2 regions of the Paenibacillus sp. FSL K6-4396 genome follow, and region 2 is predicted to be linked to the other one. Evidence: predicted binding sites of a transcription regulator. Region 2 holds the regulator's gene; the other holds the start of a gene.
What was found. The regulator CtsR, encoded in region 2, represses protease genes until heat stress. The targets are predictions, from matches to a motif close to ATGGTCAATAAAGGTCAAACA.

Region 1 (15,803 bases), 6.1 Mb from region 2:
CAGTACAACGCCGCCTTTGGCAAGTACCGCATCCACAACACGGCCCATGCACTCATCTGTTACTTCAACCGCTTTGATGGTAGGCTCCAGCATGCCGGAGTGTCCAACCATGTCAGGGTTAGCAAAGTTCAGAATGATGGCGTCATGTTTGTCTGCTTCGATCTCGCGAACACATGCATCAGCTACTTCATACGCACTCATCTCCGGTTGCAGGTCATACGTTGCAACTTTTGGTGAGTTGATTAGTACGCGAGTTTCGCCCGGAAGCTCCACATCACGACCACCGCTGAAGAAGAAGGTAACGTGCGGGTATTTCTCAGTTTCTGCAATACGCAGTTGTTTTTTATTGTTCTGTACCAGAACTTCACCCAGGGTGTTGTCGAGGTTCTTCGGCGAATAAGCCACATAACCTTCAACCGTCTCGCTGAACAAAGTCAAGCATACAAAGTGCAAGCCCACAGGGAACTTCGGACCACGATCGAAACCGCGGAAATCCTGGTTTGTGAATACTTGCGACAACTGAATCGCACGGTCAGGACGGAAGTTGAGGAAGATAACGGAATCGCCGCTCTCAACCAAACCTACCGGCTCACCATCCGCTTTGACGATAACCGTTGGTTCAACGAATTCATCAAATACGGACTTCTCATACGATTCTTCAACCGCTTTGAGTGGGTCAGTGTATTTGGGTCCATCTCCATAAACGATGGCACGGTATGATTTCTCAACCCGTTCCCAACGTTTGTCACGGTCCATCGCGTAATAGCGGCCTTGAACCGTTGCAATTTTACCTACACCGACTTCTTCAATCTTGGCGATCAGCTTCTGCATGAAGTCTTTACCACTGTCTGGCATAACATCACGGCCATCCATGAAAGCATGAATATATACATCATTCATTCCTTCTTTTTTGGCCAGATCCAGCATAGCAAACAGGTGGTCGATGTGACTATGTACGCCGCCATCAGACAACAAGCCGTAGAGATGAAGCTTTTTGCCGCTTTGTTTCGCTTCGCGAACCGCTTTGACAAGTGTTTCATTGTCGTAGAACTCGCCGTCACGAATGGATTTGGAGATACGGGTCAAATCCTGGTATACGATCCGGCCGGCACCAATGTTCAGGTGACCTACCTCGGAATTTCCCATTTGCCCTTCTGGCAAACCTACAGCTTCACCGCAAGCAGTGAGTGTTGTATGTGGGAATTGGCTCATGAAACGGTCGTAGTTCGGTTTCTTGGCTTGCGCTACCGCGTTGCCTTCCACCGTGTTACGTAGACCAAAGCCATCCATGATGATCAGTGCTACAGGTTTTGGAGCTGTCATCTTACTTCGCCCCCTCAACAAGCGCGATGAACGAAGCCGGCTGCAAGCTGGCACCGCCAACAAGTGCGCCGTCGATGTCGCTTTGTCCGAGGTATTCTGTTACGTTCTCCGGTTTAACACTGCCGCCGTATTGAATACGAACTGCATTCGCAACCGTCTCGTTGTACAGATCCTTCACCAGCGTACGGATGTAAGCAATAACTTCATTCGCATCTTGGGAAGTGGAGGATTTGCCTGTACCAATCGCCCAGATTGGCTCATAAGCGATAACAACTTGTGCCGCTTGCTCTGCAGACAGACCTGCAAAAGCAGCTACTGTTTGCACTTTGCATACGTCTTTTGTTTGGTTCGCTTCACGCTCTTCAAGCGTCTCACCAAGGCAGAAGATTGGAGTCAATCCGTGACGGAATGCTGCATGCAACTTTTTATTGACAGTCTCATCGGTTTCCGCAAAATATTGACGGCGCTCCGAGTGACCAATAATGACATAATCCACACCCAGGTCTTTCAGCATTACACCACTGATTTCACCTGTGAATGCACCATTGTCTTCAAAATGAAGATTTTGTGCACCAATTTTGATGTTTGTGCCTTTAACGGCTTCTACCAGAGATGGCAGATTCGTAAACGGTGCGCAGATTACAGTCTCCACGCCTTCAACTTCCGCTTTTCCTTTAACTTCCTGAATGAAGTCATTGGATTCGGAAACCGTTTTAAACATTTTCCAGTTACCTGCGATAATCGGTGTTCTCATGGGTTTCAACTCCTTCATGCTATAGGCTACTAAAACTTACTTGTCGTTCAATGCCACTACGCCTGGAAGTACTTTACCTTCCATGAACTCGAGCGATGCACCGCCACCTGTAGAGATGTGGTTCATTTTGTCAGCCAATTTGAACTTCTCTGCTGCTGCTGCGGAGTCACCGCCACCAATTACAGTGTAAGCTTCTGTCTCAGCGCAAGCTTCCGCTACTGCACGAGTACCGTGGGAGAATGGCTCGATTTCAAATACGCCCATTGGTCCGTTCCACACAACCAATTTGGAGTTTTTGATTACATCAGCATAGATCTCACGTGTTTTAGGACCGATGTCGATACCTTCCCAATCTGCTGGGATACCATCGATGTCAACGATTTGTGTGTTTGCTTTCGCACTGAAATCGTCAGACACTACGATATCTACCGGCAGGTAAAAGTTTTTGCCCAGTTTTTTCGCTTTTTCGATAAAACCGAGAGCAACATCAAGTTTGGAATCATCCAGCAAGGATTGTCCAATTTCATGTCCTTGTGCTTTGAAGAACGTGTAAGTCAGACCGCCACCGATGATCACGTTGTCTGCAATGTTCAGCAGGTTGTCGATTACATCGATTTTGTCCTTAACTTTGGATCCACCAATGATAGCTGTGAAAGGACGCTCAGGGTTGGAGATTGCTTTACCCAACACTTCAAGTTCTTTCTCCATCAACAAACCGGACACTGCTGGAAGCAAGTGAGCGATTCCTTCAGTCGAAGCGTGTGCTCTGTGAGCCGCGCCAAACGCATCATTAACGAAAACGTCAGCCAGTTCAGCAAATTGTTTTGCCAGTTCCGGATCGTTTTTCTCTTCGCCTGCGTGGAAACGAACGTTTTCAAGCAACAATACGTCGCCGTTGTTCAGTTCAGCGATTTGAGCTTTAACAGCGTCACCAACAGAACCGTCAGCTTTAACAACTGTTTTACCAAGCAATTCAGACAAACGCTCAGCTGCTGGAGTCAAACGCAAGGATTCAACCACTTCGCCGTTAGGACGACCCATGTGGCTTGCCAAAATGACTTTAGCGCCTTTTTCAATCAAGAAGTTGATTGTAGGAAGCGTCGCACGAATACGTTTGTCATCTGTAATTTTACCATCTTCGAGCGGCACATTGAAATCTACACGGACAAAAGCCCGTTTTCCTGTCAATTCGATATCGCGTACACTTTTTTTGTTCATCTGTATTTCCTCCGCACCCATGTATTTGGTGGACCAATCAAGAGCTAAAATCCCTTGTCAATCCTGGTGTTTTTGAGAAATTTGCAAAATGTAGATATATAAAGAGCGGAAACAATATAGCATCTGTTTCCGCTCTATGTTATTGCAGATATTACTTAATCATTTTTGCAAAGTGCTCCAAAGTGCGAACCAATTGTGCAGTGTAGGACATTTCATTGTCATACCAAGCTACAGTTTTAACCAATTGTTGGTCGCCAACAGTCAGAACTTTAGTTTGAGTTGCATCAAACAGGGAACCGAAAGTGATTCCTTGGATATCGGAAGATACGATTTCGTCTTCTGTGTATCCGAAAGTTTCTGGATCGGAAGCTTCTTGCATAGCTGCGTTAACTTCTTCAGCAGTTACTTTTTTGTTCAGAACAGTTACGAGCTCAGTCAGGGAACCAGTAGCTACTGGTACACGTTGAGCTGCACCATCAAGGATGCCTTGCAGTTCTGGGATTACCAGGCCGATTGCTTTAGCAGCACCAGTTGTGTTAGGGATGATGTTTTCAGCTGCTGCGCGAGCACGACGGAAGTCACCTTTAGGGTGTGGAGCATCCAACGTGTTTTGGTCGCCAGTGTAAGCGTGAATTGTAGTCATCAAACCTTGAACGATTCCGAATTTGTCTTGCAGTGTTTTTGCCATAGGTGCCAGGCAGTTTGTTGTGCAAGATGCGCCAGAGATTACAGTTTCAGTACCGTCGAGGATTTCATGGTTTACGTTGTAAACGATGGTTTTCATGTCGCCAGTAGCTGGTGCGGAGATAACAACTTTCTTAGCTCCACCTTTCAAGTGTTTCTCAGCTGCTTCTTTCGTTGTGAAGAAACCAGTACATTCCAGAACGATATCTACGCCCAGGTCGCCCCAAGGAAGTTCTTCCGGGTTACGGTTAGCCAATACTTTAACTTCTTTGCCGTTCACTTTGAAGAAGCCATCGTGTACTTCAACATCGCCATCGAAACGACCTTGAGTTGTATCATATTTGAGCAAATGAGCGAGCATTTTAGCGTCAGTCAAGTCGTTGATTGCTACTACCTCGATGCCTGCTACATTTTGAATACGGCGGAATGCCAAGCGTCCGATACGTCCAAAACCGTTAATACCTACTTTAATCATGAGTAAGTTCCTCCCAAGTTTTGATTAATTTTTTATGAAACTTATATATTCAAGACAGACGGTGAAGTCCGTCAAGACAACAATAGTTGTGATTCAAAGTAAAACCTTATTCCATTTCAGCAACGATGACTTCGGCAGCAGCCTCATCAATAATCAGAATATCTTCCTGACCAAATCGCAACACAGAATGTATAGCAGCAGCTTTGCTTTTGCCACCTGCGATTCCAATCACAACATCGGTTCGTTCAATATCCTGAAGTCGCATACCCAGTGTAAGCATGGTATGTACCACCTTACCCTGATCGTTAAAGTAATAACCGAAAGATTCAGATACGGCACCTTGCTCCTGAAGTTCATCTATAATCTCCGTCGCAAGTTTACGTCTTGTCGCCATCTCCACGGCATCACCAATTCCATGAATAACAATCCGCGATTTCCGAATCAGCTGCAGAATCTCCTGAACACTGGGGTCCTGGATTAATGATTCATAGGCATGATCACTAAGCAAATCCGGCACATGCAGGAGTTTGTATTGCGCCCCTACCCGCTTTGCCATTGTAGATGCAATCGTATTTGCCTGAATTTCAAGGCTTTCTCCAAGTCCACCGCGTGCCGGTACGAACCAGACACCTTTGAGCGATGTTGGCGGATTTAGTTGTTCTGCGACTTCGGCCGTTGTTGAACCGCCAGTAACGGCGACAACGTCGTTATCACTCATGATATTGCCGAGAGCCTTCGCTCCGGCTCTGCCCAGTTCCCTTTTGGCAAATGGAGAAATATCCGAATCACCAGGAACCACAACTACCTTTTGCAGACCGTAGGCTTGCTTGATGCGCTCTTCCAGCTCGGATAATCCGAACAACTCTTTGGCTACGGGCTCTAACTGCTGCAGCAAATCATACCCTGCCTCGCTGATCTTCATTCCTGCACTGTCAATTTCAATAAGTCCCTGAGCCTTTAACAGATCGGTCTCAGCCCTCAGAACCCGCTCGGTCATCTGCATGGAATTAGCTAACGTTCTCCGTCCGATCACATCCGATAACATGATCTGTTGCAGAATCGTATACCTCTTTTTCAAGATATCCATGAGATCAGGCAGAAGCTGCTTTTGTACTTCTAAAATCGTTCGCATGCTTTCCACTCCCGCAAGTTCTCGTTCTAAGCTCTCTTTCGTGGCCCTAAAACGTCCCGGGTTAACTTTTTAAGTCCCACGTCTATTCTACCTAAAACTGACGTGACATGCAAGTGTTTCAACGTGTTATTTCGACACGCATTCAGCGTTTGTACGCGCCTATTTTCACAATCCTAGACTTCCATGATCTAGGACTATCTCACGCATACCATATATAGAAGAAACGAATGAATTCAATCTACATATCGCTCAGAATCACATTTCATACGGCATGTCCAAAACCTCTAATAGCATTTACTTAAATGTACTCTTTATCCACTCTTCTTCATCATGATCATTTTTAGGTTAATCCAAACCAATACCACAACGAACTGCTTGCAATTAAATATTTCATGAGCTATAATCATTATTGCTGTCACATAATGTGCGCCCGTGGTCCAATGGATATGACGTAGGCCTCCGAAGCCTGAGATCCAAGTTCGATTCTTGGCGGGCGCGCCATTTTTATTTAACAGCTCATAACCCATTTAACCAATGAAACCGGAAAGGTTTCTTTTTTTTGCAAGTTAGTTTGACTTTCTTTGACTTTTTGTTTGGAATTGTTTATTATGTGGGTAATACGGTAACAGTTTAAGTATAAACACCAATAACATTTACATTCCAAGGAGGTTTTTCACGTGAGTTTTATTCCAATGGTCGTTGAACAGAGCAACCGGGGTGAGCGCGCCTACGACATCTACTCCAGATTGCTGAAGGATCGTATTATTTTCCTTGGTAGCGATGTTAATGACGTAGTGGCTAATGCCATTATGGCACAGATGTTGTTCCTGGCTGCGGAAGATCCGGAGAAAGACATTCACTTATACATCAACAGCCCAGGCGGATCGATTACAGCCGGTATGGCGATTTACGATACAATGCAGTTCATCAAACCGGATGTATCTACCATCTGTGTAGGTATGGCGGCTTCCATGGGTGCATTCTTGCTGAATGCCGGTGCAAAAGGTAAACGTTTTGCATTACCAAACAGTGAAATTATGATTCACCAACCACTTGGTGGTGCACAAGGTCAAGCTTCCGACATCGAAATCCGTGCTCGCCGCATCCTGAAAATGCGTGATACCTTGAACCGCATCATCTCTGAGCGTTCAGGTCAACCGCTGGAGCGGATTGAGAAAGATACAGATCGTGACTACTTCATGAGTGCTGCTGAAGCCGCCGATTACGGTATCATTGATAAAGTTATCGAAAACGTAGGTTCCCAAGGCATTTAAGTGTTATGTAGACCCCGGTCTACGAGTTAACATATCAACACCTAACGTCAGCAACACCCCATTGTGTTGTCTATACGGGAATAAGCCCTCATCATAATCATGATGAGGGCTTATTTTTTTCATTTTATAAGAAAGATAACTTAAGAGTGCATAATAATGATTTCTTTATTTGGTTCCAGATACATTACTGAAAGGTTCAGTTCCTTTAGGGAGAAGTTCTTTATACGTGAATGGCATTTCAGGGAATCCCTCTGCGTACGCCGTATACTCATACAACTGGAAGAACACGACCACACCCGTTGGTGTCACATAGAAATCCTGATCTTTATTCAACCCTTTATAACCTTCCAGGTATCCACCGCGAGCTTTCAGCTGTTCGCCGACTTTTTTACCCAACGTCTCACGCATGGTTTTGTTGTTTTGCAGCACATCATCTAACGTAAGCTCCTTGCCTGTGTCCAGTGCAAAGGTGTGGCCCGTACGGGTTGTCATACCATGAGCGCCAGCATAATCTTCGTATCGTTGTGTAATGAGTCCCAGCACGCCTTTTTCGTTGTACGTCACTACATAAGAGCTCTCAAATGCATATGGACGGTTGGCTGTTGCACCGCCGAATTCAGATGTCTGTTTCTTGAAGTCAGCTACAGAAGCATCCACTTCGTCTTTCAGCACTTTGTTGATTGCCGCTTCAGCTTCTTTGCTGGCAAGTCCACTCACTTGCGGATATTGAACATCGACTTCAGCATTTTTTACAGTGACATTAACTGTTGCCGCTTTAATTTTAACGTTATTTTGTTTCACCTTGCTGAGTGTCAACGTTTTGGTTTTGCCATCCCAATTCCCCTGTACACCCAGATAATCTCTCATTGCTGAGAATGGAATATATAATCGACCCTGAATCAATTTTGCTTCCACCTGAGGGTAATAACCGTTAATGTACACGTTTGGTTGTCCATCCATCAGGCTAACGGTCATCGCATTGTTGGCTGCTGTTACCGTATATGACTTGGTTTTCGCATCATATTTCAGCGTTCCACCCGCTACATCTTTTACTGCCGTAAGAGAGACCCATGTCGATCCACCTTGAAGAAGCCCTTTTTGAGTCAGTGTTTTTCCACCCGATTTCAGAGTTACCTCAGCCGGGGTTGTCACTTTAGAGGATACCGATGCTGCCTGAACCGAACTGTCCTGCCATACCGAACCACTACCTACAATAATTCCTGCTGCAAGCAATGCACTTGTCCATTTTTTCCATGATGTCATATATAAAACTCCTCTCTGAATTCACAATTAGGGATCATTGCGTATGTAATCCTGACCTGATCGCATATCTCATACGCTCACCTCTCTATTATAATTAACCCAATTTCGGAAAGGTTTACAGCTCGAGTTACAATGTTGATGAATATCAGGCGGAAAATATAATGGGTTATGACCTTTTTGTCACGAACAACTATACAAAAAAGATACCAATATACAGCATTTCATGTTGCTTCAAAAAGGTATCCCCCTATCTAACTTCGTCAAAGTTTGCTTTTCCAACAAAAAAAGACTCTGTCCACAGGACAAAGTCTTTGTCATTATTTCGTTGTACCCTTCAAATGACACTTATAAAGGTTACTTGAGCTTACAGTCCTTAATTCGATCTTTTATTTCATTTCATACGTGATATTCAGGATTGTACTTACTTTAACCTGGCCTGTTTCAATCTCCGTACCACCTGCTGTATCTTGTGCTTTGGACATCAACGCCTCGCTTGCATAGAATACAGGCACATTGGCATCACCTTGGCTCACGGAAAGAACAGCACCCAGTTGACGTTTAACTGCTTTTGCAATGGCGCCAGCTTTCACATCTGCATTGGCAACAGCTTTCTCAATCACTTGGGATTCATAACTTTCCGGATTTTCTACAGTAAAGCGTACGTTCTCAATATTGTTGGCACCCGCCCCTGAAGCAGCATCGAGCAGCTCGCCAATCTTGTCCATCTGACGATACGTGACTGTCAGTGTATGATGCGCTGTGTATCCTTTGATTTGTTGTCCGTCTTTTTCGCTATACGTATAATTGGGTTGTACAGAGAACTGACTGGTTTGAATGTCGTCTGCACTGATCTTCCACGTATTCTTCAGCAAGTTGGATACCTTTTGAACTTTGGCAGCATTCGCTTTTTGAGCAGATGCAGCTGTCTCTGCAGTACTGTTCACACCAATGGACAGATAAGCAATATCAGGCTTCACCTGAATCTCACCTTTACCCACGACGTTAATCACATTCTGTTGTACCCCTTGAACCTCTGCAGCATAAGCATAGTTCCCTGGCGCAACCCATGCGGTTCCTCCTACAAGCAACGTACTTGCTACCAGCACTGCACCAAACGGTTTCATCCATTGTTTACCCATCACGATAGCCTCCTTATGTGTTAACATCTCAAACTTTAATCGATTTGATACCTTAACAGACGGGACAAATTCCATAATGTTGCACTTGACGATAGCATAAACGTGAAAAACGCAAAAAAGCCCCTTTCGGGACTTCTTCATTGGATTGATCATATCTTATTGGTTTTCGAGCTCTTCCTTGCTTACCAGACTAACTAAAGCGTTTACAGCCTGTTCGGCATCCGCGCCTTCTGCACTAATCTGGATTTCCGTACCTGTGCTAATTGCAAGGCTCATGATCCCCATGATACTTTTTGCATTAACTTTTTTGTCGTCCTTCTCGACGAACACTTCAGACGAGTACTTATTCGCTTCTTGAACGAACAGTGCCGCAGGTCTGGCATGGAGACCCGTTTTCAAACGGACAACTACCGGGTGCTTTGTCATGGAAACTTACCCCCTATTATGAAATCTGGACATTAAATACACAATTATATTTAAACAACATTATACCATTAACCCGTGCAGGACACTAGAAGAAAAAACTCAGGGTGCTTTGGAGGACATTATCTTGCCCTAATTTCATCTTTTGCACAGCGCATCCAATGACCTAAGTGAGTCTCCCAGATCCTTAACGGCTGACTTTCCTGACCTTTCTGTTCAGCAGAAACAGCCGACCTTGTTACTTACCGTCTTAACCATAACGTTCTGTGCGTACTTTCTCAGCCAGTTCATCAATTTTACGAAGCCGATGGTTCACTCCCGACTTGCTGACTGTACCTTTAAGGAGCTCGCCAACTTCCTTCAAGTTGATATCCGGATGAGCGAGTCGAACCTCCGCCACTTCGCGAAGTTTCTCAGGCAAAGATTCCAGACCAACTTCCTTTTGTAACAACCGGATATTATCGATTTGTCTTACGGCCGCTCCAATCGTTTTGTTCAGGTTGGCGGTCTCACAATTGACAATCCGGTTAACGGAGTTTCGCATGTCTCGCATAATTCGTACATCTTCAAACTTGAACAAGGCCTGATGAGCACCAATGATGCTGAGCAGCTCAATGATTTTCTCGCCTTCCTTAATGTATAGGATGAATCCTTTTTTCCGTTCTATACACCGGGCATTCAGAAGAAATTCATTGGCCAGGTCAACCAGTGCCTGACAGTGCTCTTCATACATAGACGCAATCTCCAGATGGTAAGAGGAACCTTCCGGATTATTAACCGATCCACCGGCCAGAAATGCACCGCGAAGATAGGCCCGTTTACAACAGTTTTGCTGAAACAATTCCGTACTGATCCCTGGGGTAAAGAGAAAGCCCTCAGATACAATATGAAGACTATTGAGAATCTCCTGTACCATGGTTGGAATACGAACAATATATACATTGTTCTTTTTCAGCCGCATTTTTTTGCGGACCAGTAATTCCGTATGCACTTGAAAATGCTTTTTAAGCAGAGAGTATGCCCGTCTTGCAATCGCGGCATTCTCCGTCGAAATATCCAAGATCACTTTTTTATTCGATAACTGCACTGCACCAAGCATACGGATGAGGGCTGAAAGTTCCGCCTTTTCGCAGCACGGTTCGCTCTCGATCATGGTTAACTCTTTTTTGGTCTGTGCTGCAAACGACATGGGACTTCACCTCTTCCGTAACATCCAATTTTGTACCAGTTGGTAGATGTGATGACTTAACTTGTCGGCATCATGTCGCAGATAGGTTTTGAACAGAACAAGGGTATCCGCAACCACCTGATAGCCGGCACTTTCGAGTACATTCATATCCAGTACAACCGGTTTTGCTCCTTTTTCCGCATACTTATTTTGCACTTGCAGCGGAATATCACCATTATTTACGATAACATAGTCGAAGAGCTGATGACCTATATGCTCGTGTACCGCCTTAAGGTGGTCACTTACCGTATAGTTATCTGTTTCTCCCGGCTGTGTCATCACATTACAGATAAACATCTTCACCGCATCAGCCTCTACCACAGCTTCTGCAAGCTTAGGTACGAGCAGATTGGGAAGGATGCTTGTATAGAGGCTGCCTGGCCCGATCAGAATGGCGTCAGCTTGACGAATGGCCTCTACTGCCTCTGGCAACGGCTCCACGTGATCCGGTTCAAGGAAAACACGTTTGATGCGTCCACCCGCCTCAGGGATTTTGGACTCACCTGTAATAATTGTCCCATCTTCCATCTCCGCATGCAACACAACGGCCTGCCCGGCTGCTGGCAATACCTCACCTCGAACGGCAAACACGCGGCTAAGCTCCCGCACTGCGGTCACAAAGTCGCCTGAAATATCCGTCATTGCAGCCAAAATCAAATTCCCCAAGCTGTGGCCTGCAAGCCCCGCGCCTGTATTGAAACGGTACTTCAACATATCTGAAAGCAATGGTTCTACATCAGCCAGTGCCGTAAGCACGTTGCGAATGTCGCCCGGAGGCGGCATCTGTAGCTCATTGCGCAGGATGCCTGAACTTCCACCGTCATCTGCAACCGTGACGATGGCCGTGATATCCAGCGGCTTCTCTTTCAAACCGCGCAGCATCACGGATAATCCGGTTCCGCCGCCCATTACAACTATTCTCGGACGTTCTCTTCGTGGTCCGGCCTCTTTCATCCCTTCACCCTCTTCAATGACGGTCCCGGTCAGCGTCGCGATGGCTCACGGTGACAGCTTCTGTCTCGCTGCTTCCCAACATCTTGCCCAAATATTCCGATATTGCTACCGAACGATGCTTGCCTCCGGTACAGCCGATTCCAATAATAACCTGGCTTTTGCCTTCCTTCCGGTATTGCGGAATCAGGAAATGCAGCATATCCAGCAGCTTGGTCAGAAACGCCTGTGTCTCTGGCCACTTCATAACATATTCGTACACATCACTATTCTGTCCCGTATTCGGTCGCAAATGATCAATATAATGCGGATTCGGTAAAAAACGTACATCAAACACCAGATCAGCATCAATCGGAATGCCATACTTGAATCCAAACGACGTAATATTCACCGACAGCATTTGGCTTTCCAGATGAGAAAAGCGGGATATGATGCGTTCTTTCAGTTGAGCAGGCTTCATCGTACTTGTATTCAGTACCTGAGTCGCAGAGTTTTTGAGTTCCTCCAACATCTTGCGTTCCAGTCGGATGCCGTCCAGCGGCATGCCCTCAGGAGCCAGTGGATGTCTGCGCCTGCTTTCTTTGTAACGCTGAACAAGTACAGAATCTGTAGCATCCAGGAATAAAATCTCGCAATGAATGGTAAAATGATCTTTAATATAGTTCAAAGACTCGGACAGAGCCGTAAAGAATTCACGCCCGCGCAGATCGATAACCAATGCAACCTTACCAATCTTGCCATTTGACTGTTCAATTAGTTCCGCAAATTTTGGAATCAATACCGGCGGCAGATTATCCACACAGAAGAAACCCAGATCCTCCAGGCTTTGTACTGCAATGGTTTTACCTGCCCCCGACATGCCCGTAATGATAATGAGCGTGGCGCCTGTGCCTGGTGATCCTTCACCTTCAAGCATAAATGTCCCCTCCTTATCATATTGCTGTCTTCATATATTGTTACGAGGGTACTAGGAACGCAAGAGAAGACCTGCTGCACCCACAATACCTGCATTATTACCAAGTGTAGCTTCCAGAATCTGAACCCCATCTTGCAACGGTTCTGGCGTCAGCTTAGCAAACACAGTACGGATTTCATCAAACAAGAAATTGCCCGCTTTGGATACGCCGCCACCGATGATGAACATCTCCGGGTTAATGACAGCTGCTACAGTAGCCATGGACTTGCCCAGGTAAAAGGCCGCACGATTCACAATGCGCTGTGCCACTTCATCGCCTGCCTTCGCAGCATCAAATACTTCTTTGGCTGCAATCTTGTCGACGAGTGCCAGTGACGTATGATCACCACGTTCTACTGCATCCTTCGCCATACGTATAATTCCTGTTGCAGAAGATACTGTTTCTACACATCCCATTTTACCACAACCGCACTTTATGGCTTCCAGATCAGGTACAACACTGATATGACCCAGCTCTCCCGCCATACCGGAGAAACCCTGATAAATGTTACCATTCAAGATCAAGCCACCACCAACACCCGTACCGAGTGTATAACATACGCAGTTGTCTACGCCTTTGCCGGCTCCTGCCCATACTTCACCCAGTGCAGCCACGTTTGCATCGTTATCTATTTTTATTGGCTTGCCCAGACGTTCTTCCAGAATCGAACGAATGGCTACATTCCGAAATCCGATGTTAGGGGCATGAACGATAATTCCCTCGCGTACATTCGTGAAACCGGCCACTCCAGCGCCTACACCCTCAAGCTGTTCCCAACTGTAAGGTGATTCGGATACGATATGTCGGACATACTTCTCGATGTTGGCGATGACCGTGTCTACGCCCTTATCCACTTCAGTCGGTCCTTCATACGTATGCATTAGCTGACCTTGTTCATCGCATATACCGACCTTAATTGCTGTTCCGCCGAGATCGACCCCAACGTAGATTTTCTCAGACATGCTGCAAGCCACCTTTATCTATCTAAAATAGTTTAAGTCCTACGTACCAACTATAATTGAAGGATACGCCTGGGTCAAGACGATAAGACCTCGGATACATCATGCTTTGCCAGGGTTGTGAACCACATCACATAGCATTTTTGAATACGTATACAATCTTATTACCTTCATTAATAAACGCACGCTTTATTCCTTCCTCCATAACAGAGGAAGCCTCAACTCATGATATTACATCTTCACTCGTTCCATTCATAAAAGATGGACTTCGCCCCCTCATATAGGGTGACTCGTCTTATGCACCCTGCCACCTGTCATTCTCATGCAGAAAGTTATCGAATGACGGTCTTGCCAACAAAAAAGTGCCTTACATATAGAAGGCACTTTTACTTTTATGAAAATTCTGAAGTTGTAGAATTGGGGTTAAACTCAGTTGATTTTTCTGCGTTATAACTTCGTTTCCACACGTACCGGCTCTTCTGTCTTCTCCATCTTGTTCACATCCAGAATATCGAGCAGGAAGACAAAGATCGGAATACCAATGATCAGTCCCCAGATCCCCAGGAAGTGTTGCGACAGAATTAGTACGATAAAGGTGTAGAACATTGGCAATTTGGTCTTGTGTGCCATCAGTTTTGGATTCAGGAAGTACGTCTCCAAAGCATGAATAACAATAATCATGATGATTACAATTATGCTTAATTTCAGTCCACCCATCTGATACCCGATCAGACAGAGCGGTACAAGTGAGATGATAACTCCCGCAACGGGAACCAGACTGAGCATGAACACCAGAATGGTCAGAGCGAACAAATACGGGAAACCCAGAATCCATAAGCCCAGTATCGTCAGCACTGTATTAAACACCGCAATAAGAAGCTGAGCCTCAATAACTTTACCAAAAGAAGACACGAACTTGTCTCCCAGATAAGCTACTTCATTGTAGAACCATCCAATTTTACTTGTTTTGAACTTGGACGTGAACTTGGATATCTCCTGCTTCTGCAACAAGAAGAACAGACTCAGAATGATAACGAGCAGAATAAACTCCAGCCATTTGCTCAAAGCAAAAATATATTTCAATGCATCATTGGTGTAATTTTTGATATCAAAGGATTGAAGATAACCCGCAATTTTGGATGCAAAATTATCACCGTCTGCACTATCCAGAAATTTCATAATCTCGTTCGTCAACTGAACGACCTGATCCACGATCCGTGGTGAATATCTGGAAATGCCAAGCACAATGACTGCGATCACAATCATATAGAGCAGGATGACCACAACTTTATAATTGATCGGAAACAATCGATTCAGACCACCTGTAATGAAATGCTGTAACCTGTTCATGACATATGTCACCAGGAACAACAGCAGAATCATGTGCAGCATACTCCCCATACTGAACAAAATTAAACAGAACAAGAGCAAGATCAAAAACCGTCTCACTGTCGCATTCTGTAACCAATCTTTTATCATTTCCCCCAAAATCTTCACCTCACAGCTAATATGCCCTATATGTATACGAACTCATGCCCACTGTAGTTTCAAAAAAAGAGAAGCCTTCCGGCTTCTCTCATTTCATGAGACTTCCCGTTGTCTCTTTTTCCTAACATATGCCTAACCTCAAGCATGTAATGCTTATTTATCCAACGTTTCGCTCCAATCATGAACAATGCTTCCTTCAAGGAACTTCTCACAATCCATCGCGGCCATACATCCTGATCCTGCAGCCGTAATAGCTTGACGATACTTCGTATCCTGAACATCACCACAGGCGAATACACCCGGAATATTCGTCTCCGTTGTTCCCGGTTTAACGACAACATAGCCATGTTCGTCCAGTGTGATCGCATTCCCAAGGAATCCGGTATTCGGTGTGTGACCAATGGCAACGAATACGCCATCTGCTTCGAGCAACTCTTCCTGCCCTGTCTCGTTGTTGCGCACCTTCAGTCCTTTGACACCTAAAGCTTCTGGTACGACCTCTAGTGGAGTACGGTTCAGCGCCCACTTCACCTTTT
Region 2 (15,803 bases):
ACGTACCACAGCGAACCCGCCTTCCCGCTTCCTGGATGAAATTCCTGATGAGCTGAAGGAAGACACCTCTATGGCTCGTGATCGTTACCGTCGCGGAAGTAGCGGAGGCGGCTCATATGGTGGACGTGGACTAGGTTCCAGTGGAGGAAGTAACTTCGGTGGTGGCACCAAGCTCTTTGATCACCAAAGCAAGAGCGGTTCATCTGCTACCTCATCCACGCCAACTTCGCGTGTGACCACAAGTACCTACCGCCCAACATACTCTACGCCATCGTCTGCTTCCAAGCCGGTAGCTTCTGATGGTGAAACAGGATTCAAGGCAGGAGATAAAGTACAGCATGGCAAATGGGGGACAGGCACCATTGTTGCGGTCAAAGGGACAGGTAATGATACCGAACTGCAGATTGCCTTCCCGGCTCCGGTGGGTGTGAAACGTTTGCTTGCCGGCTTTGCCCCAATTACGAAAGTAGAATAAGAACGAAACTTCCTTTTGCATGATAACGGAGAGAACAGAAATAACTTGAAGAAGCAAAGCGTTCGCCTTTATCCCCGGATGTCTACCTTTTAAAATGAATTAAAAGAAATCTGGGGATAACAGCGATCGGAAAGTTATTCTGTTATCGGAGGTTAAGTGCAAGAGGAATGTTCGTTTACATATATAGATCAAATTAACGGAGGGATGGCCCTGTATGGACCCGATGCACCGGATGGAGCAACTCGTTACCGAGCTGAACCAGCATAATTATCAGTACTACACGATGGATCAGCCACAGATAAGCGACAAGGAGTATGATCTTCTGTACGACGAACTGGTTACGCTGGAACAGGAAAGCGGCATGGTTCTGCCTGATTCTCCAACACAGCGTGTGGGCGGCGAACTGCTCAAAGGGTTTACCCCACATCGCCATTTATCTTCATTATGGAGTCTGGACAAAGCGCAAAATATTGAGCAGTTGCGCAGCTGGAATACCCGTGTACTGAAACTGATCAACGACTATAACAGCAAAAATCCCGATACACCTTTACCGGAACCAGGTTACGTCATTGAGTTGAAATTTGACGGATTGACGCTGAACCTGACGTACACCAACGGTGAGTTGGTGCAAGCCTCCACACGAGGGAACGGTACTGTAGGCGAAGGTATTTTGGCACAGGTGAGAACGATCAGATCTGTACCGCTCAAAATTCCTTACACAAGCGGCACGATTGAAGTACAGGGTGAAGGTATCATGAACCTGTCTGTCCTGGAGCGATACAACGAGACAGCGGCAGAACCACTCAAGAATGCGCGTAATGCAGCAGCAGGAGCACTGCGCAATCTTAATCCGAAGGCAACGGCTGAGCGTCGGCTGAATGCTTATTTTTATAATGTAGGTTACTCGGATGACATTCAGTTTGCCAATCATCAGCAGATGATGGACTTCCTGCGTGAGAACCGCTTCAAAGTTAATCCGTCGATTACTTATTTCCATGAGTTTGATGATGTGATGGAACAACTGGCCGCGATTCAGGAGAACCGGGGTCAGCTGGACTATCTGATCGATGGAGCTGTTATCAAAATTACGGACATGCGCACCCGCGAAGTGCTGGGTTATACCGATAAATTCCCTCGCTGGGCGGTGGCATATAAATTCGAGGCTGAAGAGACCACAACGGTTCTTAACGCTGTGGTATGGAATGTGGGCCGTACTGGCAAAGTCACTCCGCTGGCACGCGTAGAACCGGTTGAACTTGCCGGGGTAACGGTACAGAACTGTACGCTGAACAATGTCGGCGATATTGAGCGCAAAAATCTGAAGTTTGCTCTGGGCACTCGGGTCTTTATCCGTCGCTCCAATGATGTCATTCCAGAAATTCTGGGTAAAGTGACAGAGGAGAGTGATGGCGAGGAGATCGTCTTCCCTGAGCAGTGTCCTGCATGTGGATTCCCACTGGAGCAACGTGGAGCGCATCTGTTCTGTAACAATAGACTTGCGTGTAAACCGCAAACGGTGGCACGTATTTCCCATTTTGCTTCCCGTGATGCCATGGACATCGAGACGTTCAGTGAGAAAACGGCGATTCAGTTGTATGATGAATTGAACGTACGTGAGCCTGCCGACCTGTATACGTTACAGTTTGATGATCTGGTGAAGCTGGAGCGGTTTGGGGAAAAGAAAGCGAACAACCTTATCGCTGCGCTGGAGCTTAGTAAAGATAGAGACTTGGCTTCCTTCTTATACTCACTGGGTATTCCGAACACAGGTAAATCGACAACGCGCATGCTCGCTGATCATTATCGAGATCTGCACGCCATTATGAATGCAACCGTGGAAGAACTGGTTGAACTACCCGATGTCGGTGGTATTGTGGCAGAGAGCATCGTAACTTTCTTTGCAGATCCGTTTACACAGGCTGCGATTGAGAAAATGCTTAACTTGGGTGTGAAAGCACAGGCACCTGAGGCACCAACCGTTGCTGTTGTGGAAGATTCCTTCTTCAGTGGTAAAACGGTCGTCTTGACCGGAACGCTGCACCAATTGACGCGGGAAGAAGCAACGCAAAGACTGGAAGCGCTCGGAGCGAAGGTGACTGGCAGTGTGTCGAAAAAGACAGATTTGGTTATTGCCGGAGAGAAGGCAGGTAGTAAACTAACCAAAGCCCATGATCTCGGTATTCGTACGATTGAGGATGAGGACGAACTTGTACGTCTTTTGAACCCACAGGGTTAAAGTGTAATCAGAGAGTTCATAATGAGGAAAAAGAAAAAGGCCCCCGAAGACACGAATATGTGATCGGGGGCTTTTGCTGTTTATTGAATTATTTGATACAACGAATGAACGCTCATCAATCTTATCTGATCATGATCCACTTAAATTGTTAGGGATGCGCTGAGATGCGCCTGTAAGCCATGCATCCTTATCATATCCTCGCTCTTCCCAGTAACCAATATGTTCGCTGTCGATGAGTTCAATGCGATTTAGCCATTTTACTGATTTATAGGCATACATCTGAGGAATGACGAGCCGTACCGGACCGCCAAGATCAGCCGGGATGGGTTTGCCATCATGCATGACAGCGACCATAATATCTTCCATTTGTGCTTGATCCATCGTAATCGCATCTGTGTATACACCATCACCGGAATAAAACTTCACACTATGAGCTTCCGGTTTGACCCCGGCTTGTTTCAAAAGCTGTGCAAGAGAAATGCCTTCCCAAGTATTTTTATATACAGACCAGCCCGTTACACAGTGGAAATCACTAACCTGTACGGTACGCGCGAGCTTCACGAACTGTTCCCAGTTCCAGACCTGTGCCCGTTCAACCAATCCATCAATACGGAAAGACCAGTTAGCATTGGAGAAGGACGGTATGGGCGTAACCGTATATACGCGGAAATGACCTTCAGCCCCGCCTCCAAGGGGAGGTGAAGAGGCGGACAGCGGTTGTGGCAGAGGAACCATACGGTTAGGATCGTTCTCCAGCATGCTATCAATACTATTATCGATCTTGAGATTTCGTCCTACCCAGGATATAAAAGTAGGACCAAGAGTCACGGCGAGACCAACCCCCACAGCAGAGCGGATAAAAGCTCGTCGTGTATACAACGGTTGAGGTCGCTCCACAGATTTGAGGGGATCTCTCTCGGAACTGCGATCAAACTGGGAAGAAGATATAGCAGCTGGAGTTTCTTTTTCATCCGATATTGAATCAGATGGATCAGCTGTATTTTGAGTTCGTGTTGAAGCTGTAGTGGTTTTAACCGCACGACGTGCAGGGTCCTTTAACCATTTGGTCCGAGTGATGGAGTGATAGATAATATAAGGTAAGCCCACCCAAGTCAGCAGGTCATGGAACAAAAGTGCAGCATTCGACCATCGAGGTCCAGCCAGCTTGAACTGCCATAATACAATACCCGAGAGGAGCCAGCCTACCAGCAGAGCAAGAACAAAGATGGTGTTCACCCTCTGCCATGGTCTGTTACGAAGCTGTTTCCAGTGCTTTCCGGCCAAAATCAAGTAATATACTACGGGTGCCAGCATAGCTAGCCCAACGATGATATGTAGCCATTTTAACCAGACACGTCCAATTCCGAGTATCTCGCGCCAAAAGCCGCCTACCAGCATAAGACCTGTTATAGCAAGGATCACAACAATCCAGGCATTCCAAGCATGGATGGAAACCAACTTTTTGCCGTAACCTTTGCGTCTGTTCTTTAACCATTGCTTCAAGTGCGATCACCCCATATAGGTTAGTAATGAGTTTATTCAGAACTTTAATATGTAATAGCTAGCTGTGAATGGAGTACGTGATCTGTGTAAAGGTGCAATGCGAGATGGTTATACGATTGTTCATGGGCTACTTATGAAAGTAGTACACGTGACTGCTTAACCTTATCTCTATATCTATATACCTTATTATAGAGTTTTTGGATCACTTTCTTCAAACGAACAGAAGGGAGGGGATCGTTATCCCATCTTGGGTTCAGAGAATGTGCTAATCTGTCGAATTCAGGTTGGAGACAAGACACCGTAGATGAAGATATCATGATATCAAAAGGTTGATTAAAAATGCTTGCTAAATAAATCACTACGTGATATATTATTTCTTGTCGCTTCAAACGAATGATTGTCATAATCATTTGAAAGATGACGAAAACAAAGTGTTGACAGTAAGTTAGTTAACATGATATGATAAGATTCCTGTCCGGTTGACAAACATCAACATAAACGGACATACAAGTTCCTTGAAAACTGAACAAATGGATAGTAACTTTTGATTCACAATGAATCGTCAGATTCAAAATGAGCTTATCGCTCTTTTCAATACTTTATTGGAGAGTTTGATCCTGGCTCAGGACGAACGCTGGCGGCATGCCTAATACATGCAAGTCGAGCGGACTTGATGAGAAGCTTGCTTCTCTGATAGTTAGCGGCGGACGGGTGAGTAACACGTAGGCAACCTGCCCTCAAGTTTGGGACAACTACCGGAAACGGTAGCTAATACCGAATAATTGTTTTCTTCGCCTGAAGGGAACTGGAAAGACGGAGCAATCTGTCACTTGGGGATGGGCCTGCGGCGCATTAGCTAGTTGGTGAGGTAACGGCTCACCAAGGCGACGATGCGTAGCCGACCTGAGAGGGTGATCGGCCACACTGGGACTGAGACACGGCCCAGACTCCTACGGGAGGCAGCAGTAGGGAATCTTCCGCAATGGGCGAAAGCCTGACGGAGCAATGCCGCGTGAGTGATGAAGGTTTTCGGATCGTAAAGCTCTGTTGCCAGGGAAGAACGCTTGGGAGAGTAACTGCTCTCAAGGTGACGGTACCTGAGAAGAAAGCCCCGGCTAACTACGTGCCAGCAGCCGCGGTAATACGTAGGGGGCAAGCGTTGTCCGGAATTATTGGGCGTAAAGCGCGCGCAGGCGGTCATTTAAGTCTGGTGTTTAATCCCGGGGCTCAACCCCGGATCGCACTGGAAACTGGGTGACTTGAGTGCAGAAGAGGAGAGTGGAATTCCACGTGTAGCGGTGAAATGCGTAGATATGTGGAGGAACACCAGTGGCGAAGGCGACTCTCTGGGCTGTAACTGACGCTGAGGCGCGAAAGCGTGGGGAGCAAACAGGATTAGATACCCTGGTAGTCCACGCCGTAAACGATGAGTGCTAGGTGTTAGGGGTTTCGATACCCTTGGTGCCGAAGTTAACACATTAAGCACTCCGCCTGGGGAGTACGGTCGCAAGACTGAAACTCAAAGGAATTGACGGGGACCCGCACAAGCAGTGGAGTATGTGGTTTAATTCGAAGCAACGCGAAGAACCTTACCAGGTCTTGACATCCCTCTGACCGATACAGAGATGTATCTTTCCTTCGGGACAGAGGAGACAGGTGGTGCATGGTTGTCGTCAGCTCGTGTCGTGAGATGTTGGGTTAAGTCCCGCAACGAGCGCAACCCTTATATTTAGTTGCCAGCACTTCGGGTGGGCACTCTAGATAGACTGCCGGTGACAAACCGGAGGAAGGTGGGGATGACGTCAAATCATCATGCCCCTTATGACCTGGGCTACACACGTACTACAATGGCCGGTACAACGGGCTGCGAAATCGCGAGATGGAGCCAATCCCAACAAAGCCGGTCTCAGTTCGGATTGCAGGCTGCAACTCGCCTGCATGAAGTCGGAATTGCTAGTAATCGCGGATCAGCATGCCGCGGTGAATACGTTCCCGGGTCTTGTACACACCGCCCGTCACACCACGAGAGTTTATAACACCCGAAGTCGGTGGGGTAACCGCAAGGAGCCAGCCGCCGAAGGTGGGATAGATGATTGGGGTGAAGTCGTAACAAGGTAGCCGTATCGGAAGGTGCGGCTGGATCACCTCCTTTCTATGGAGAATCGTTTCCTGCAACGGAAACATTCAAATACGCAGGTTCTTAGAACCTGCACCAGCAACACAGTTACTTATCCATTTGTTCAGTTTTGATGGAATTTGAGGGGCCATAGCTCAGCTGGGAGAGCGCCTGCCTTGCAAGCAGGAGGTCAGCGGTTCGATCCCGCTTGGCTCCACCAAACAATTTCATCTATTTGGCTTGTTCTTTGAAAACTAGATATCGAAACGAAACAAACGCGAATTAGAACATTCCTTTTTAGCTGAACTTGTGTTAAACAAGTTTAATAAATTGGTACTTAATTGCTTTTGCGATGGTATTGGATGGGAGTGACTTTTGGCTTTGGACGTAGTCCAAAACAAGGGAAGCGAGCAGCCAAAACCGGAGCAAACTGGTTAAGCTACTAAGAGCACACGGAGGATGCCTAGGCGCTAGGAGCCGATGAAGGACGTGGCGAACAACGAAACTGCCTCGGGGAGCTGTAAGCAAGCTTTGATCCGGGGGTGTCCGAATGGGGAAACCCAGCTGGGGTAATTTCCAGTTACTCACAACTGAATACATAGGTTGTGCAGAGGCATACCAGGGGAACTGAAACATCTAAGTACCCTGAGGAAGAGAAAACAATAGTGATTCCGTCAGTAGCGGCGAGCGAACGCGGAGAAGCCCAAACCAAGGAGCTTGCTCTTTGGGGTTGTGGGACGTCTCACATGGAGTTACAAAGGAACCGGTTAAGCGAAGAGGTCTGGAAAGGCCCGCCAAAGAAGGTAAAAGCCCTGTAATTGAAAGTTGGTTCCCTCCGAGACGGATCCCGAGTAGTGCGGGGCACGTGAAACCCCGTATGAATCCGGCAGGACCATCTGCCAAGGCTAAATACTTCCTAGCGACCGATAGTGAAGCAGTACCGTGAGGGAAAGGTGAAAAGCACCCCGGAAGGGGAGTGAAATAGAACCTGAAACCGTGTGCTTACAAAAAGTCAGAGCCCGTTTTAGGGGTGATGGCGTGCCTTTTGTAGAATGAACCGGCGAGTTACGTTCCCGTGCAAGGTTAAGGTGAAGAGCCGGAGCCGCAGCGAAAGCGAGTCTGAATAGGGCGACTTAGTACGTGGACGTAGACCCGAAACCGGGTGATCTACCCCTGTCCAGGGTGAAGGTGCGGTAACACGCACTGGAGGCCCGAACCCACGCATGTTGAAAAATGCGGGGATGAGGTGGGGGTAGCGGAGAAATTCCAATCGAACTCGGAGATAGCTGGTTCTCCCCGAAATAGCTTTAGGGCTAGCCTCGGAAAACAGAGTCGTGGAGGTAGAGCACTGATTGGGTGCGGGGCCCGCAAGGGTTACCAAGCTCAGTCAAACTCCGAATGCCATAGACTTACTTCCGGGAGTCAGACAGTGAGTGCTAAGATCCATTGTCAAAAGGGAAACAGCCCAGACCATCAGCTAAGGTCCCCAAGTGTGTGTTAAGTGGGAAAGGATGTGGAGTTGCACAGACAACCAGGATGTTGGCTTAGAAGCAGCCACCATTGAAAGAGTGCGTAATAGCTCACTGGTCGAGTGACTCTGCGCCGAAAATGTAACGGGGCTAAACACACCACCGAAGCTATGGCTTGATGCAATGCATCAGGGGTAGGGGAGCGTTGTATAAGGGTTGAAGGTGTACCGTAAGGAGCGCTGGACATTATACAAGTGAGAATGCCGGTATGAGTAACGAAAAGATCAGTGAGAATCTGATCCGCCGAAAGCCTAAGGGTTCCTGAGGAAGGCTCGTCCGCTCAGGGTAAGTCGGGACCTAAGGCGAGGCCGAAAGGCGTAGTCGAAGGACAACAGGTCGAAATTCCTGTACCACCGTAAGCCGTTATGAGCAATGGGGGGACGCAGTAGGGTAGTGACGCGGACTGATGGATGTCCGTCTAAGCAGTAAGGCTGATGTGTAGGCAAATCCGCACATTGTAAGGCTGAGCTGTGATGGGGAGCGAAAATTGTAGTAGCGAAGGTCATGATCTCACACTGCCAAGAAAAGCCTCTAGCCAGGTGAAGGTGCCCGTACCGCAAACCGACACAGGTAGGCGAGAAGAGTATTCTAAGGCGCGCGGAAGAACTCTCGTTAAGGAACTCGGCAAAATGACCCCGTAACTTCGGGAGAAGGGGTGCCCCGGTAGTGTGAATAGCACGAGGGGGCCGCAGTGAAAAGGCCCAAGCGACTGTTTAGCAAAAACACAGGTCTGTGCGAAGCCGTAAGGCGAAGTATACGGGCTGACGCCTGCCCGGTGCTGGAAGGTTAAGGGGAGTGGTTAGGGAGTAATCCCGAAGCTGTGAACCGAAGCCCCAGTAAACGGCGGCCGTAACTATAACGGTCCTAAGGTAGCGAAATTCCTTGTCAGGTAAATTCTGACCCGCACGAATGGCGTAACGACTTGGGCGCTGTCTCAACGAGAGATCCGGTGAAATTTTAATACCTGTGAAGATGCAGGTTACCCGCGACAAGACGGAAAGACCCCATGGAGCTTTACTGCAGCTTGATATTGAATTTGGGTACGATCTGTACAGGATAGGTGGGAGCCTTTGAAGCAGGAGCGCAAGCTTCTGTGGAGGCAACGTTGGGATACCACCCTGATCGTATCTAGGTTCTAACCTGGTACCGTAATCCGGTGCGGGGACAGTGTCAGGTGGGCAGTTTGACTGGGGCGGTCGCCTCCTAAAGAGTAACGGAGGCGCCCAAAGGTTCCCTCAGAATGGTTGGAAATCATTCGAAGAGTGCAAAGGCATAAGGGAGCTTGACTGCGAGACCTACAAGTCGAGCAGGGACGAAAGTCGGGCTTAGTGATCCGGTGGTACCGCATGGAAGGGCCATCGCTCAACGGATAAAAGCTACCCTGGGGATAACAGGCTTATCTCCCCCAAGAGTCCACATCGACGGGGAGGTTTGGCACCTCGATGTCGGCTCATCGCATCCTGGGGCTGAAGTAGGTCCCAAGGGTTGGGCTGTTCGCCCATTAAAGCGGTACGCGAGCTGGGTTCAGAACGTCGTGAGACAGTTCGGTCCCTATCTGTCGTGGGCGTAGGAAATTTGAGAGGAGCTGTCCTTAGTACGAGAGGACCGGGATGGACGTACCGCTGGTGTACCAGTTGTTCCGCCAGGAGCACCGCTGGGTAGCTATGTACGGACGGGATAAACGCTGAAAGCATCTAAGCGTGAAGCCCCCCTCAAGATGAGATTTCCCAGTATGTAAGACCCCTTGAAGACGACGAGGTAGATAGGCTGGGGGTGGAAGTGCAGCAATGCATGGAGCTGACCAGTACTAATCGGTCGAGGGCTTATCCAATAGCAAGTGATAATTCGCGTGTTTCGTTTCGAATCTAGTTTTCAGAGAATGATCTCTGAAATGAAAATGGGTACATCACAGAACGTGTGTATGATTTTCAGTTCCATATCTGATTTCAAGAAGCTATGCTTCGACAAATCGCGTTTGGTGGCGATGGCGGAGGGGTTCCACACGTACCCATCCCGAACACGACCGTTAAGCCCTCTAGCGCCGATGGTACTTGGACCGCAGGGTCCTGGGAGAGTAGGACGCCGCCAAGCGAAGAACCACTGCCGATGTTATTCGGTGGTGGTTTTTATTTGTTTATTTAAGGGGATGCGAAAGCATCTCTTATTTGACTTTGTAAGAATCCTCTGACACACTCTAAGGGGTACATATATCACATATCAGGCTATGATTTGGATTGATAATAACTCTAGCGAATGGGGTGTAGGACAACATGGAAATTCAGAAATTGACGGTAGATGATTTTGAACCAGCGATGGCACTCTCCGAATATGCTTTTCAGGTGGTAATGAATGATGAACAAAAAGAAAAGCGGCGGAGTCAGTTTTCGTCACAAGATATATGGGGTGTATATGAGGACGGGCAGCTAGGAGCCAAACTTCACATCATTCCTTTTCACACCTATATTCATGGCAGAGCGTTCGAGATGGGCGGTATTGCGGGTGTAGCCACCTGGCCAGAGTATAGACGCAAAGGCTGGGTAGCGGGTCTACTGAAGCATGCGTTGGAAGAAATGAATCGCAACAAACAGAGCATATCATTCTTGCATCCATTCTCTTTTGGTTTCTATCGGAAGTATGGATGGGAGACGTATGTTGAATTTAAACGTTATAAAGTACCTACAGCTCATTTGCCTATGAAAAAAGCGACACCTGGAACAATTCGGCGTGGGGATCCGGGCCTCAGCATATTAAAGGAAGTATACAGTGCTTATGCTGAGCGTTATAACGGAACTCTGGTTCGGGATGATGCAAGGTGGGAGAATTCAGTTCTGGTTAATGGAAGCAGCCAGAAGGCTGTATATTACGATGAAGCTGATGCAGCACAAGGTTATCTTTTATATGAGGTTAAGGAAAATAAGTTTACTATTAAAGAGATCATCTATCTGAACGAAGAGGCTAGGCAAGGACTGTGGACCTTCATTGCTAACCATGATTCCATGATCGAGGAAGTTACGTTGCAGGCACCTGCCAGTGATACACTTGCCTTCCAATTGGATAACCCGAGGATTCAGCAGGAGATTGTACCTTATTTTATGGCGCGTATCGTTAGTGTGGAGCAGTTTATATCCCAGTATCCCTTTGCAAATCAGGACTCACCGTTGCAGATTGTTCTTCAGGTAGAAGATGCACACGCTCCATGGAATGAAGGGGTATGGCAATTAAACGTGGCAATGAACGGAACAGCGTCCATATGGAAAACTTCGGAACCAATTACTGATGATCAGACCATTAAGGTGGATATTCAATCCCTTACCGCAGTGCTGATGGGGTATCGCAGACCAACGGAAATGGCACGGATCGGAAGAATTCACGGACCAGAAGCAGCAATCAAGGCTTTGGAACAAGTGATTCCTGAACGGGAAACCTATTTGCTCGATTTCTTCTGATGACTATTCCCACTGCTCCATTTAACTTGATTAGCTTATATAGAAATACGGCGTGATTGAAAGACAAATGGACTTCTCCAGCAATTTTGGGGAGGTTTTTTTGTGTCTGGGGAATATTTCGTGTAAAATCGTAAAAAATGAATAGTGACCCCACTTGGCAAAACCACAAAATATGCTATAATGGTTATAAAGTCAAAGAAAGTCAAAGTCAACTAAAGGTTTAATACTTAAGTAGCTTTCTTTCTACAATCTGATGCATGATCGCCAATATACGGGATTCATCTCATCGGAGGATCAAGGGAATATTAAAGGACCTTCGTGCTTCCTTCGCTCTCCTATTGACACCTGTGGAAGCAAGATTCGCTGTTTCCCTGATTGGTTAAATGGGTAGAGAAGGTGTACTCTGTGGGGGCGTGTGGGTCCTTATTGACTTAACGTTTCAGACAGTGGAGGATGATTGGATGCGTAATATCTCTGATATTATCGAACGATATCTGAAGAGTATTTTGCATGAAAGTCCCGAAGGAATGGTTGAAATTCAGCGTAATGATCTGGCAGATCAATTCTCATGTGTACCTTCCCAGATCAATTATGTCATCAGCACACGTTTTACACTCGAGAAGGGATACCTGGTAGAGAGTAAACGCGGCGGTGGTGGTTATGTTCGCATACAGCGTATTGAATTACCGGCCCAATCAGCTCTGCATAATCATTTGCACCATAGTATTGGTGAAGAGATCGGGCAGACAGCTGCCGAAGGTCTGATCTATCAATTGGAAGAAGCGCGCTTCTTGAGCAAGCGGGAAGCCGGGTTGATGCGAGCTGCTGTATCTAGAGAGGTTATATTAGTCAAACTTCCTTACCGGGATCAAATTCGTGCCAGAATGTTGAAGGCGATGTTAATATCTTTGCTCGGTAAATGAAAACTATCGGGGTCAAAGGAGGTACATCAATATGCTGTGCCAAGAATGCAATAAACGTCCGGCGACACTTCATTTCACGAAAATCGTAAATGGGGAGAAGACGGAATTCCATATTTGTGAGTCATGTGCCCGTGAAAAAGGGGAAATGATCCCTGGAACAGCAGGTGGGTTTTCCATTCACAACTTGTTGTCCGGATTGCTTGATTTTGATCCAGCCAGCAAAAGTGGATCGGCAGGAACACCACCTGCAAAAGCACTTCAATGTGAAGAGTGTGGTATGACGTACGCACAATTTAGCAAGATAGGCCGGTTCGGCTGCAGTTCATGTTATAAATATTTTGACAGCCGTCTGGATCCTTTGTTCAAGCGGGTTCACGGTAATACGTCCCATGTAGGCAAAGTGCCTGCACGAGCTGGTGGTCGCATCAAGGTGAAACGGCAAATCGCTGATCTGAAGCGGGAGCTCCAGGAGAGTATCGCGCAAGAGGAATTTGAAGAGGCGGCCCAGATCCGTGACCAGATCAGAGGACTTGAAAAAGGAATAGCTCAGGAGTAAAGTTTGTCATGAGTAGGAGGGATGCGTAATGCCTAATCTGCGCTTTACAGAGAAGGCGCTCAGCGACTGGATGCGCAGTGATGCGGCTGATTCCGAAATCGTCATTAGCAGCCGTGTCCGGATTGCACGCAACCTTCAGCATGTTCCGTTTCCGATGCTGGCTTCCAATGAGCAATCGGAAGAGGTGCTGAATAAGCTGAGCGAAGTACTTCAATACGATGACGTTCATGCCTTTGGGGATTTTCATACGTTGGATCTGATCGATATTGACGAACTCGACAAACGGGTGCTGGTGGAGAAACACCTCATCAGTCCAAGTCTTGCGAATGAATCCAGGAATGGTGCGGTTATTCTCAGTGAGGATGAGTCTGTCAGTATTATGATTAACGAAGAGGATCATCTTCGTATCCAGTGCCTCTATCCGGGGTTCCAGGTGAAGGAAGCCTGGGAGAAAGCTTCCGCAATAGATGATGCTTTTGAAGCGCACGTGGATTATGCTTTTGATGACCGCAGAGGATACTTAACCAGCTGTCCTACTAATGTAGGTACAGGTGTAAGAGCATCGGTTATGATGCACTTGCCTGCCCTGGTGATGACACAGCAGATTGGCCGCATTTTAACCGCAGTTTCCCAAGTAGGATTAACTGTAAGGGGGATATACGGTGAAGGTAGCGAGGCGATGGGTAACCTGTTCCAGATCTCGAACCAGATTACATTGGGACAGACCGAACAGGAAGTCATCGAGAACCTGCATGGTGTTGTGTTACAGATGATAGGTCATGAGCGTACAGCCAGAGAACGGTTAATGACCGACTCCAGACTTCGGATTACGGATCGGGTCATGCGTTCTTACGGCATATTGTCTCATGCAGCTATTGTTGATTCCAAGGAAGCTGCACAGCGCTTATCGGATGTACGCCTTGGCGTGGATCTCGGCTTGTTGGATGGACTGTCCATCACGGTAATGAATGAGTTGAATGTGATGACACAGCCGGGATTTTTGCAGAAAACATTCGGGGAAGATATGCGCACAGATGAGCGAGATATCTACCGAGCTCAGTTGATTCGTGATACGATCAATGCAGCGAAGCAGTCCTAGTTTAGCCTGATTTTGTATTGAAATATGGTTTCATGCCGCATTGCGGCTTTTATATAATAAGGCATGTACAAATGCCAAATGACTTTATTCGCAGCACGGCTGCAAACAAAAATGATATGAAGAATACGACGGTTATTTCATTACATGACCTCGTTTTATCCAAAACCATGGAGGTGCAGGAGATATGATGTTTGGAAGATTTACGGAACGGGCCCAAAAGGTGCTCGCACTCGCGCAGGAAGAAGCTGTCCGTCTCGGTCATAATAACATCGGTACTGAGCATATTTTGCTCGGCCTCATTCGTGAAGGCGAAGGTATCGCAGCCAAAGCACTGATCGGCCTGGGACTCGGATTGGAAAAAATTCAGGATGAAGTAGAAACGCTGATTGGCCGTGGCCAAGAGCAACCTACCAACATTGCATATACGCCACGTGCGAAAAAAGTAATTGAACTATCTATGGATGAAGCTCGAAAATTGGGCCATACCTATGTAGGCACAGAGCATATCCTGCTCGGATTGATTCGTGAAGGCGAGGGTGTTGCAGCACGTGTGCTCAATAACCTGGGAATTAGCCTGAACAAAGCACGTCAACAAGTGCTGCAATTGCTTGGCAGCAGTGAAGCTGTATCCAGCCATAATGGCACACCTGCCAATGTAAGCACACCAACGCTAGACAGTCTGGCACGTGACCTCACGGCTTATGCGAGAGAGAACAACCTGGACCCAGTCATTGGGCGTAGTAAAGAAATTGAACGTGTCATCCAGGTGCTCAGCCGTCGTACCAAGAACAACCCGGTATTGATCGGTGAGCCAGGTGTAGGTAAAACAGCGATTGCTGAAGGCCTTGCACAAAAAATCATTGCAAATGAGATTCCGGAAACATTGCGCGACAAACGTGTAATGACCCTAGATATGGGTTCTGTAGTCGCTGGAACCAAATATCGTGGTGAGTTCGAAGATCGTCTGAAAAAAATCATGGATGAGATTCGCCAAGCAGGTAACATTGTCCTGTTTATCGACGAATTGCATACCTTGATTGGCGCAGGCGGAGCTGAAGGTGCCATCGATGCTTCTAACATTTTGAAACCGGCTCTGGCTCGTGGAGAATTGCAATGTATCGGTGCGACAACACTGGATGAATATCGTAAATACATCGAGAAGGATGCAGCGCTTGAGCGTCGATTCCAACCGATTACTGTAGATCAGCCTTCTCCGGAAGAAGCGATTCAAATCTTACATGGCTTGCGTGACCGTTATGAGGCGCATCACCGTGTGAAAATTACGGACGAAGCAATTGTGCAGGCGGTTAAACTGTCTGACCGTTACATTACAGACCGTTTCTTGCCAGACAAAGCGATTGATCTGATTGATGAAGCGGGTTCCAAAGTAAGATTGAACTCTTACACGATCCCACCAAACCTGAAACAACTGGAAAGCCGTCTGGAAGATATCCGTAAGGAAAAAGACGCTGCAGTTCAAAGTCAGGAGTTCGAAAAAGCAGCAGCTCTGCGTGATACGGAACAAAAAATTCGTGAAGAGCTGGATGTAACGAAGAACCAGTGGAAAGAGAAACAAGGTCGCACCGATTCCGAGGTTACTCCTGAGGATATCGCACAAGTGGTAGCCAGCTGGACAGGAATCCCTGTGAACCAACTGAAAGAAGAAGAGACACAGCGTCTGATGAATCTGGAGTCTATTCTACATGAACGTGTCATCGGTCAGGATGAGGCAGTGAAGTCTGTCAGCCGTGCGGTTCGTCGTGCTCGTGCAGGACTTAAAGATCCGAAACGTCCGATGGGTTCATTCATTTTCCTCGGTCCTACAGGGGTAGGTAAAACAGAACTTGCTCGTGCTCTGGCTGAAGCGATGTTCGGCGATGAAAATGCAGTAATCCGGATTGATATGTCCGAGTATGGTGA

Region 1: a site for CtsR is predicted at 6,155-6,175, ahead of clpP (ATP-dependent Clp endopeptidase proteolytic subunit ClpP). Genes of this name have one in related genera too.

What each region holds. Positions count from the first base shown of each region.
Region 1 covers NZ_JBBOCR010000001.1:174,512-190,314, reverse strand. The annotation lists gene gpmI (2,3-bisphosphoglycerate-independent phosphoglycerate mutase) at 1-1,323, opposite strand, end outside; gene tpiA (triose-phosphate isomerase) at 1,325-2,077, opposite strand; gene MHB85_RS00920 (phosphoglycerate kinase) at 2,114-3,295, opposite strand; gene gap (type I glyceraldehyde-3-phosphate dehydrogenase) at 3,447-4,454, opposite strand; gene MHB85_RS00910 (sugar-binding transcriptional regulator) at 4,561-5,586, opposite strand; tRNA gene MHB85_RS00905 (tRNA-Arg) at 6,013-6,087, shown strand; gene clpP (ATP-dependent Clp endopeptidase proteolytic subunit ClpP) at 6,264-6,860, shown strand; gene MHB85_RS00895 (stalk domain-containing protein) at 7,026-8,123, opposite strand; gene MHB85_RS00890 (SIMPL domain-containing protein) at 8,510-9,262, opposite strand; gene MHB85_RS00885 (HPr family phosphocarrier protein) at 9,419-9,688, opposite strand; gene whiA (DNA-binding protein WhiA) at 9,936-10,874, opposite strand; gene MHB85_RS00875 (gluconeogenesis factor YvcK family protein) at 10,881-11,867, opposite strand; gene rapZ (RNase adapter RapZ) at 11,881-12,780, opposite strand; gene MHB85_RS00865 (ROK family glucokinase) at 12,832-13,782, opposite strand; gene MHB85_RS00860 (AI-2E family transporter) at 14,227-15,258, opposite strand; gene trxB (thioredoxin-disulfide reductase) at 15,421-15,803, opposite strand, start outside.
Region 2 covers NZ_JBBOCR010000001.1:6,305,110-6,320,912, reverse strand. The annotation lists gene pcrA (DNA helicase PcrA) at 1-475, shown strand, start outside; gene ligA (NAD-dependent DNA ligase LigA) at 690-2,711, shown strand; gene MHB85_RS27770 (molybdopterin-dependent oxidoreductase) at 2,841-4,214, opposite strand; rRNA gene MHB85_RS27765 (16S ribosomal RNA) at 4,814-6,366, shown strand; tRNA gene MHB85_RS27760 (tRNA-Ala) at 6,475-6,550, shown strand; rRNA gene MHB85_RS27755 (23S ribosomal RNA) at 6,763-9,690, shown strand; rRNA gene rrf (5S ribosomal RNA) at 9,834-9,950, shown strand; gene MHB85_RS27745 (GNAT family N-acetyltransferase) at 10,130-11,305, shown strand; gene MHB85_RS27740 (CtsR family transcriptional regulator) at 11,767-12,228, shown strand; gene MHB85_RS27735 (UvrB/UvrC motif-containing protein) at 12,260-12,784, shown strand; gene MHB85_RS27730 (protein arginine kinase) at 12,813-13,883, shown strand; gene MHB85_RS27725 (ATP-dependent Clp protease ATP-binding subunit) at 14,068-15,803, shown strand, end outside.